Regions from separate parts of the Streptomyces sp. NBC_01017 genome, predicted to be linked through region 1. Evidence: riboswitches for the same ligand, from Rfam matches in the RefSeq annotation. Region 1 holds a riboswitch; each other region holds the start of a gene.

Region 1 (3,270 bases):
AGCCGCCGGCCCGGCACGCCCGCCGGGCCCAGCAGCACCACGAGGGACGTCAGGAGCACCAGGGCCGCGCCCGGCCAGGGCGGCAGTGAGATCGCGAGCAGGGTGAGACCGAGCCCGAGCACGGCCTTGTCCACGGGGTGACGGCGGCGCCAGCGACTGCTGTGCGCCGCCGCGTCGATCGGCAGCACGAGGGATCAGGCCCTTTCGGCCGTGGACTCCTCGGCGGTCGCGGCGCCACCGGCCGCGCTCTCGGCGTCCCGCGCCCGCTCCAGCGCCCGCTGCTCGCCCTGCCGCCGGCCCCGGTGCACGCCGAAGTAGTAGGCGAGGACACCGGCACCGAGCGCCGCCTGGAGGGAGAACAGCGCCGATTCGATCTCACCGGACGGCGGCTCGTACAGCGGCGAGAACCACGGCTCGTAGTCCGGCTCGATCTCGGTGATCGCCGATTCCGCCTCACCGTCGGCGCCCGTGAACGGCTCCTCCTTGTGGTCGCCGAGACCCAGGGCCAGCGGCAGGACCGCGAGCGCGGCCACGACGATCAGCAGCAGGACGTTGATCTTCGTGTTCCTGCTCATCGGGCTCTTGCTCATCGGGCCACCGCCTCGGTCTCGGTCCGGGACTGCTTCTTGGCGAGGAGCACGCCGAGCCGGGTCAGCTCGCCCTTGCTGGACTGCACCAGCAGCCGCATCACGAGCACCGTGAGCAGTCCCTCGCTCACCGCGAGGGGGATCTGGGTGACGGCGAAGATGGAGCCGAACTTGCCGAGCGCGCCCAGGAATCCGCTGCTCGGGTCGGGGAACGCGAGCGCCAGCTGGACGCTGGTGACGCAGTAGGTGGACAGGTCGGCGACGAACGCCCCGAAGAACACCGCCACCATCAGCGGCACGTCGTAGCGGCGCAGCAGTTTGTAGATCGCGTATCCGGCCCAGGGGCCGACGATCGCCATCGAGAAGACGTTGGCGCCGAGCGTGGTCAGGCCACCGTGCGCGAGCAGCAGCGCCTGGAAGAGCAGGGTGATGGTGCCCAGTACCGCCATGATCGGTGGCCGGAAAAGGATGGCGCCCAGCCCGGTGCCGGTCGGATGCGAGCAGCTGCCGGTCACCGAGGGCAGCTTCAGCGCGGACAGGACGAACGTGAAGGCTCCGGAGGCGCCGAGGAGCAGCGTGCTCTCGGGGTGCTCCCTGACCTCACGGGTGAGCGAACGGACTCCGTGGACTACGAACGGCGCGGACGCGACGCCCCAGGCGACCGCGTGCGCCGGCGGGAGGAAACCCTCGGCTATGTGCATGGCTCAGCAGACCCTCTCCAGCACCTCGTGGATGGTTGACGCGCCTTGGCCGGTCTCCTGGCTGACGGGTACCACCGCCCGTGCTCCGCCTTCCCGGGTCCCGAAGGACCCAGTGGCTGCCCGTGAGGGCCAGAGCCGGACTTCCCGATTCACAGTGGCGAGGGCCGCACCGGCATCACACCGGATTTCCCGTTCACCAAGGCGTGGTGACAGTAGTGCCCGTACAGCGTGGCTGACAAGCGCGCCTCGGGGGCGTGAAAGGGGCGTTCGCCCGCTCCATGGCCCGGGCGCGCGGCCCGACGACTCCGCAACCGTGTGTAAACCCTGGGTAACCGAATGCGGATCACTTACCAGAAGTTTGTGAATGCGGTGATCTGTCCGCGTTTCGGTGCCGAATCAAGTGCATGGAGGAATCCACGGCCCTGCTGGACGGATGCGGTGAACCGGCCGGCATCGAGAGAACCCTCGCCGCGGTGCTGGCCGAAGTCGTGCGGAGCGAGCAGGTGCCGGTCGACGGTCACTTCTTCGACGACCTGGGCGCCGACTCGCTTGTGATGGCGCACTTCTGCGCACGAGTCAGGAAGCGCGCGGATCTGCCGTCGGTGTCGATGAGGGACGTCTATCGGCACCCGACGATCAGGAGCCTGGCGACGGCGCTCGCGGATGCCGAGCCCATGCCCCGGTCCGAACCGGCGGCCGCGGTCACGGCACCGGAGGCCCCGGCCCCGGCCCCGACCGCGGCGGGCAAGCGGCAGTACGTCCTGTGCGGGGCCCTGCAGTTCCTGGCCTTCATGGCGTACCTCTACCTCCTCGCCTTCGGCACCGCCCTGGGCTACGGGTGGATCTCCGCCGGATCGGGCGCACTCGATGTGTACCTGCGCTCGGTCCTGTTCGGAGGTGCGGCCTTCCTGGCTCTGTGCGTCCTCCCCGTCCTCGTGAAGTGGACCCTCGTAGGCCGGTGGAAGCCTCAGCGCATACCCGTCTGGAGCGTGGCGTACGTCCGCTTCTGGATCGTCAAGACGCTGGTGCGGGCGGATCCCATGGTGCTGTTCAGCGGCTCCCCGCTCTACCTGCTCTACCTCAGGGCACTGGGCGCGAAGGTCGGGCGGGGCGCCGTGGTCCTCTCCCGGAACGTGCCCGTGTGCACCGACCTGTTCACCATCGGTGACGGCACAGTCGTCCGCAAGGACTCGTTCTTCCCCTGCTACCGGGCGCACGCCGGACAGATCCAGACGGGCCCCGTCACCATCGGCAGGAACGTGCTGGTCAGCGAGGCCACCGTCCTCGACATCGACACATCGCTCGGCGACGGGGCCCAGCTCGGGCACGCCTCCTCACTGCACCGCGGGCAGGCGGTGCCCGACGGCGAGCACTGGCACGGGTCCCCGGCGCAGCGGACCGACGTGGACTACCAGGTGGTGGGCCAGGCCCGCTGCGGCGCGGTGCGCAGAGCGACCCACAGCGTTCTGCAACTGCTGGTCGCGCTGGTCGTGTACGTACCCCTGGCGGTCGGCGGTGTGGCCGCGCTGCTCGTGGAGGTCCCGCAGCTCAGCACGGCTCTGGATCCGGGACCCGCGGTCTTCGCCGACGGGTCGTTCTACATCGAGGCCCTGGCGATGTCCTTCGTGCTCGTCTTCGGCGCCGTACCCGCCGGTCTCCTCGTCCTGACCGCCCTTCCGCGCCTGCTCAGCCTGACCATCACGCCGGGCAGGACCTACCGTCTGTACGGCTTCCACTTCGAGGCGCACCGGACGATCACGCTCCTGACCAACTGGCGGTTCCTGAAGCGTCTGTTCGGTGACAGCTCCGCCATCGTCCACTACCTGCGGGGCCTCGGATACGACCTCTCCCGCGTCGAGCAGACCGGGTCGAACTTCGGCACGGAGATGAAGCACGAGACGCCGTACCTGAGCTTCGTCGGGCGCGGCACGATGGTCGCCGACGGCCTGTCGATCATGAACGCCGACTTCTCCAGTACCGCG
Region 2 (3,270 bases), 1.4 Mb from region 1:
ATGACGACCGGTTTGTCGTCGGCGAGCAGTTGCTGCCAGACCCGCTCGGTCTTGGTGCGCGCGAGGATGCCCCGGGGTGCCTCCTCGATGAAGCGCTCCTTGGCCATGCGTTCGAAGTTCAGGTCGCTGTCGCCGTTCGCGTCCCGCAGCCGGATCGGCACAGGTACGGCGTTCTGCTCCGCCAGCAGTTCGGTGAGCCGTACCAGGACGGCGGTCTTGCCCACGCCGACGCCGCCGACCAGCAGATAGGGCCGGCGCGTGTTGCGCTCGCGCAGCCGTTCGGCGATGACCCGGGCGATCTCCTCCCGGCCCACGATCTCCGTGGCGTCCGGACCGGCGGTGAGGACCAGTCGGTGGGGGTCGTCCCGCGCCTTGGCGAGATAGCGCCGTTTGGTCCACCGGTACCACCAGAACAGAAAGAGCGCGGCGGCGAGCGACGCGGCCAGCACCGGACCGAGGAAGCGCAGCACGGTGTCGAATCCCTCATTGCCCTCCCGCCACTTCTCGAAGCCGGTCGTCCTGCCCCAGATCAGGATGTACAGGCCCTCCACGACCCACGCGAGCACGGCGAGCGCGGCCACCGTCCAGATGGCCCGGGTGACGTTGGTGTAGGTGAACCACCGGCGCCACTTCCTGGGGCGGGTGGTGCCGCCGCGGGCCTCCAGGCGGATCGCCAGCCGGTGCCAGTGGCCCGTGAACCCCTGCCTGAGCCAGGCGCCCGCCCGTCTCGGAGCCAGCGTCGCCATCGGCGCGTTGCGCGGCCGGTCCTTGCCGGGCGGGTGACGGACGACCCTCGTCATGGCGCGTGTCCTTCCGAGAAGCGTTCTCGAAACGGAGCGACCGCGGGGCACCGACACCTATCTCCATGGAAGCACTCCCGGAACCCCCCGCAACCCGGCGGCCCTCGGCGAGATCACCGCCCGGGCCTGCCTCCAGGACGGCGATCCACGAACGTCCGGGCTTCGTCCGCACCCGGGCGGGCCGGAGCCCGATCCCGCCCCTCGCCGACATCACGCTCCTCACCCACAAGTTGACGCTCTGAAACCAGCACGACACAACATCTGGGGGTGGCGTGGCGGGTGAGCACAAGATGTATGCTCATGCTCGCTGTCGTCGCAGGGGAATCCGGTGCGAATCCGGAACTGTCCCGCAACGGTGTACTTGTGCATGTCTGTTCCCAGGAGCGGCGTGCGCAGGAGTCAGTCCGAGGACCTGCCGACAGCGCGCCCGGCCACCCGGCCGGTGCGCCCGATGTCCGGGCCTCGTGGAATGGGCCGGTGGACGCGACGCCGTGTGCGCTCGTGTGCTGCCCCCTGCCCTCGCCGAGGCCCCCGTGCCGAGCGAGGGAGAGCCCCCACGTGACCATCGCGCCAGCAGACCCGGCCTCAGCCGTTCCTACCGTCCCCACGGACGAGGACGCTCCGGGAACCGCCTTGCTGCGGACCCTGACCGAGCTGACCGCCGACCTCCCCGACGCCGACCCCGGCCGGGTCGCCGCCGCCGCGCTGCGCGGCCGGTCCGCGTTCGCGGACGAGGCGGAGCTGCGCGAGCTGGCCACCGAGGCGGCGGCCGGCCTGATCTCCGAGGACCCCGCCTACAGCAGGCTCGCCGCCCGGCTGCTGACCCTCGCCATCGCCGCCGAGGCCGCCTCGCAGGGCGTCACGTCCTTCACCGGGTCGGTCGCGGTCGGGCACCGCGAGGGCCTCATCGCCGACCGGACCGCCGAGTTCGTGCGCCTGCACGCGGCCCGCCTCGACGCCCTGGTCGACACGGACGCCGACGACCGCTTCGGCTACTTCGGGCTGCGCACCCTGCACAGCCGCTATCTCCTGCGGCACCCCATCACCCGCAAGGTCGTCGAGACGCCCCAGCACTTCATGCTGCGCGTCGCCGCCGGTCTCGCCGAGGACGACACCGCCCGGTCGGTGGACGAAGTCGCCGCGCTCTACCGGCTCATGAGCCGCCTCGACTACCTCCCCTCCTCCCCCACCCTCTTCAACTCCGGCACCCGGCACCCCCAGATGTCGTCCTGCTACCTCCTCGACTCCCCCAAGGACGAGCTGGACTCCATCTACGACCGCTACCACCAGGTCGCCCGCCTCTCCAAGCACGCCGGCGGCATCGGTCTTTCGTACTCCCGTATCCGGTCCCGGGGTTCGCTGATCCGCGGCACCAACGGGCACTCCAACGGCATCGTCCCGTTCCTGAAGACCCTCGACGCCTCGGTCGCCGCGGTGAACCAGGGCGGCCGGCGCAAGGGGGCCGCCGCGGTCTACCTGGAGACCTGGCACTCCGACATCGAGGAGTTCCTGGAGCTGCGCGACAACACCGGTGAGGACGCCCGCCGTACGCACAACCTGAACCTCGCGCACTGGATCCCGGACGAGTTCATGCGCCGGGTCAACGCCGACGAGCCGTGGTCGCTGTTCTCGCCGTCGGACGTGCCGGATCTCGTCGACCTGTGGGGCGAGGAGTTCGACGCGGCGTACCGCAAGGCGGAGGCGGCCGGGCTCGCGAAGAAGACCATCCCGGCACGTGACCTGTACGGCCGCATGATGAGCACCCTCGCGCAGACCGGCAACGGCTGGATGACCTTCAAGGACGCCGCCAACCGCACCGCCAACCAGACGGCCCTGCCGGGCCATGTCGTCCACTCCTCCAACCTCTGCACGGAGATCCTGGAGGTCACGGACGACGGGGAGACGGCGGTCTGCAACCTGGGGTCGGTCAACCTCGGCGCCTTCGTGAACACGATGACCGGCGACATCGACTGGGAGCGGCTCGACTCCACCGTCCGCACGGCCGTCACGTTCCTCGACCGTGTCGTCGACATCAACTTCTACCCGACCGAGCAGGCGGGCCGGTCGAACGCCAAGTGGCGGCCGGTCGGACTCGGCGCGATGGGGCTGCAGGACGTCTTCTTCAAACTGCGCCTGCCCTTCGACTCGGCCGAGGCGAAAGCCCTGTCCACCCGGATCGCCGAGCGCATCATGCTCGCCGCCTACGAGGCCTCCGTCGACCTGGCCGAGCGCAACGGCCCGCTGCCGGCCTGGGAGAAGACCCGTACCGCCAGGGGTGTGCTGCACCCCGACCACTACGGCGTCGAGCTGACCTGGCCGGAGCGCTGGGCGGCCCTGCGCAGCCGTATCGCCACGACCGGCATGCGCAACTCCCTCCTCCTCGCCATCGCGCCCACCGCGACCATCGCGTCGATCGCCGGTGTCTACGAGTGCATCGAGCCGCAGGTCTCCAACCTGTTCAAGCGCGAGA
Region 3 (3,270 bases), 1.1 Mb from region 1:
TCGTGAAGCGGACGGAGGCCGGCGCGTGAGCGGGGGCATCCGGCGCGTCGGGGTGGTCGGCGGCGGGCTGATGGGGGCCGGGATCGCCGAGGTGTGCGCACGGGCCGGGCTCGACACCGTGGTCTGCGAAGTGGACGCGGTCGCGGCCCGCGCGGCACGGGACCGGGTGGCGGCATCGCTCGACCGCGCGGTGCGCCGCGGCAAGCTGGAGGAGGCCGCGGCGCGGGACGCCCTCGCCCGCATGGTCTTCAGCGGCAGCCTGGACGATCTCGCCGACCGGCAGCTCGTCGTCGAGGCGGTCATCGAGAACCCGGCCGCCAAGACCGAGGTCTTCGCGACGCTCGACAAGATCGTCGAGGACCCGGAGGCGGTGCTGGCGACCAACACCTCTTCACTCCCCGTCATGCGGCTCGGCATGGCGACCGGCCGGGCGGACCGGGTGGTGGGCCTGCACTTCTTCAACCCGGTGCCGGTGCTGCCCCTGGTGGAGGTCGTGACCTCGCTGCACACGTCGGGGACGACCATCGCCGCCGTCGAGGACTTCGCGACCCGCGCGCTCGGCAAGACCGTCATCCGCTCCCAGGACCGGGCAGGCTTCGTCGTCAACGCCCTGCTCATCCCGTATCTGCTGTCCGCGGTCCGGATGGCGGAGTCCGGCTTCGCCACCGCCGCCGACATCGACACGGGCATGGAGCTCGGCTGCGCCCACCCCATGGGCCCGCTGAAGCTCGCGGACCTGATCGGCCTCGACACCGTCGCCTCGATCGCCGAGTCGCTCTACGACGAGTTCAGGGAACCCCTCTACGCGCCTCCCCCGCTGCTCCAGCGGATGGTGGAGGCGGGACTGCTCGGCCGGAAGACCGGCCGCGGGTTCCACATCCACGACCAGGACTGAGGGCCTGGTACGACGCGGGCTGAGGGGCCCGCGTCGCCGCCGGGAGTGAGGGTTCCCGCGGCGCACACGGGGGAAGGGCGGGAGGCGCGGATGCGGCGCGCTTCCCGCCCTGTGGCGTTGCGACCCCAGGGACGCTCGGGGAACTCGGGGAACTGCCGGGCACTCCCGGCACTCGGGTGTCCCATTTCACGATCCGAATGACGGACGCCGTCCTCCCTCCGAGGTGCCACCCCGTAGGCTGGCCGGTGCAGCTGGTTCGCCCCGCCCGCCAGGTGGGATGCGTCGCAAGAGGGAACCCGGTGGGAATCCGGGACTGCCCCGCAGCGGTGAGTGGGAGCGACCGCCGTCATCCGCACTGGGCCCGACGAAAGGGCCTGGGAAGCGACGGCCAGTAGGTGTCCTCCGGTCAGGAGGACGTGCCCGCGAGTCCGAAGACCTGCCAACTGCCCGCGCGCGGACAACTCGTGCGCGGACATCCCGGTGACCTCGAGGGCGGGTCGGCGTACATACCAGGCGGACGACCGTGCCCAGCCGCGCACGCTCTGCCCGTCCGGTTCGTCGCCCCTTCGCGCTCTCGTCCCGTCCCCGGGATCCCAGGGATTCATCTCGCGAAGGAGATCTCCGTGACCACGAAGTCCGCAGCCGCGGCAGCACGGGCCACCGTGTACGGCTACCCCCGCCAGGGCCCGAACCGGGAACTGAAGAAGGCGATCGAGGGCTACTGGAAGGGCCGCGTCACGCCCGACGCCCTGCGCACCACGGCCGCCGAACTGCGCGCCGCCAACTGGCGTCAGCTGGCCGATGCCGGCATCCACGAGGTCCCGACGGGCGACTTCTCGTACTACGACCACGTCCTGGACACCACCGTCATGGTCGGCGCGATCCCCGAGCGTCACCGGGACGCCGTCGAGGCCGACACCGTCGACGGCTACTTCGCCATGGCCCGCGGCACGCAGGACGTGGCGCCGCTGGAGATGACGAAGTGGTTCGACACGAACTACCACTACCTGGTGCCGGAGTTGGGCCCGGACACCGTCTTCACGGCCGACTCGGCCAAGCAGGTCGCCGAGCTGAAGGAGGCCCTGGCGCTGGGTCTGACCGCCCGCCCCGTTCTGGTCGGCCCAGTCACCTACCTGCTGCTCGCCAAGCCCGCGCCCGGGGTCGCCGCGGACTTCGAGCCGCTCACCCTCCTGGACCGCCTGCTGCCGGTGTACGCCGAGGTCCTCGCCGACCTGCGCGCGGCCGGCGCCGAATGGGTGCAGGTGGACGAGCCCGCCCTCGTGCAGGACCGCACCCCGGCCGAGCTGAACGCCGCCGAGCGCGCCTACCGCGATCTGGGTGCCCTCACCGACCGCCCGAAGCTGCTGGTCGCCTCGTACTTCGACCGGCTCGGCGACGCCCTGCCGGTGCTGGCGAAGGCCCCCGTCGACGGGCTGGCGCTGGACTTCACCGAGGCCGCCGCCACCAACCTCGACGCGCTCGCCGCAGTCGGCGGACTGCCCGGCAAGCGCCTGGTCGCCGGCGTGGTCAACGGCCGCAACATCTGGGTCAACGACCTGGAGAAGTCCCTGTCCACCCTGGGCACCCTGCTCGGGCTGGCCGACCGGGTCGACGCGGCCGCCTCCTGCTCCCTGCTCCATGTGCCCCTGGACACGGGCCTGGAGCGGGACATCGAGCCACAGGTCCTGCGCTGGCTGGCCTTCGCGAGGCAGAAGACCGCAGAGATCGTCACCCTCGCCAAGGGCCTCGCCCAGGGCACCGACACCATCGCCGCCGAACTCGCCGCCAACCGGGCCGACCTGACGTCCCGCGCCGGCTCGCCGATCACCCGCGACCCGGCCGTCCGGTCCAGGGCGGCGGCGGTCACGGACGCGGACACCCGCCGCTCACAGCCGTACGGCGAACGGGCCGCCGCGCAGCGCGCCCATCTCCGCCTGCCGCTGCTGCCGACCACCACCATCGGCTCCTTCCCGCAGACCGGCGAACTGCGCAGCGCACGCGCCGACCTGCGCGCCGGGCGAATCGACGCCACGGGGTACGAGGAGCGCATCAAGGCCGAGATCCAGGAGGTCATCTCCTTCCAGGAGAAGACCGGGATCGACGTCCTCGTGCACGGCGAGGCCGAACGCAACGACATGGTCCAGTACTTCGCCGAGCAGCTCACCGGCTACCTCGCCACGCAGCACGGCTGGGTCCAGTCCTACGGCACCCGTTACGTCCGTCCGCCGATCCTGGCCGGCGACATCTCCCGCCCCGAGCCGATGACGGTGCGCTGGACGCGGTACGCCCAGTCCCTCACCTCCCGCCCGGTCAAGGGCATGCTCACCGGCCCGGTCACCATGCTCGCCTGGTCCTTCGTCCGCGACGACCAGCCG

Evidence for each region. Region 1 has a riboswitch for cobalamin ahead of OG331_RS12405 (energy-coupling factor ABC transporter permease). Riboswitches for the same ligand answer to the same signal wherever they lie in the genome.
Region 2: linked by a shared signal. The riboswitch ahead of OG331_RS18220 (ribonucleoside-diphosphate reductase subunit alpha) and the one ahead of OG331_RS12405 (energy-coupling factor ABC transporter permease) in region 1 are both predicted to bind cobalamin.
Region 3: linked by a shared signal. The riboswitch ahead of metE (5-methyltetrahydropteroyltriglutamate--homocysteine S-methyltransferase) and the one ahead of OG331_RS12405 (energy-coupling factor ABC transporter permease) in region 1 are both predicted to bind cobalamin.

The regions. Positions count from the first base shown of each region.
Region 1 is NZ_CP108683.1:2,671,476-2,674,745, reverse strand. Features, by position in the region: gene cbiQ (cobalt ECF transporter T component CbiQ) at 1-188, opposite strand, end outside; gene OG331_RS12410 (energy-coupling factor ABC transporter substrate-binding protein) at 195-575, opposite strand; gene OG331_RS12405 (energy-coupling factor ABC transporter permease) at 587-1,288, opposite strand; cobalamin riboswitch at 1,318-1,504, opposite strand; gene OG331_RS12400 (Pls/PosA family non-ribosomal peptide synthetase) at 1,693-3,270, shown strand, end outside.
Region 2 is NZ_CP108683.1:4,038,598-4,041,867, forward strand. Features, by position in the region: gene OG331_RS18215 (ATP-binding protein) at 1-800, opposite strand, end outside; cobalamin riboswitch at 1,061-1,235, shown strand; gene OG331_RS18220 (ribonucleoside-diphosphate reductase subunit alpha) at 1,359-3,270, shown strand, end outside.
Region 3 is NZ_CP108683.1:1,523,471-1,526,740, forward strand. Features, by position in the region: gene aceB (malate synthase A) at 1-29, shown strand, start outside; gene OG331_RS07370 (3-hydroxybutyryl-CoA dehydrogenase) at 26-895, shown strand; cobalamin riboswitch at 1,146-1,340, shown strand; gene metE (5-methyltetrahydropteroyltriglutamate--homocysteine S-methyltransferase) at 1,519-3,270, shown strand, end outside.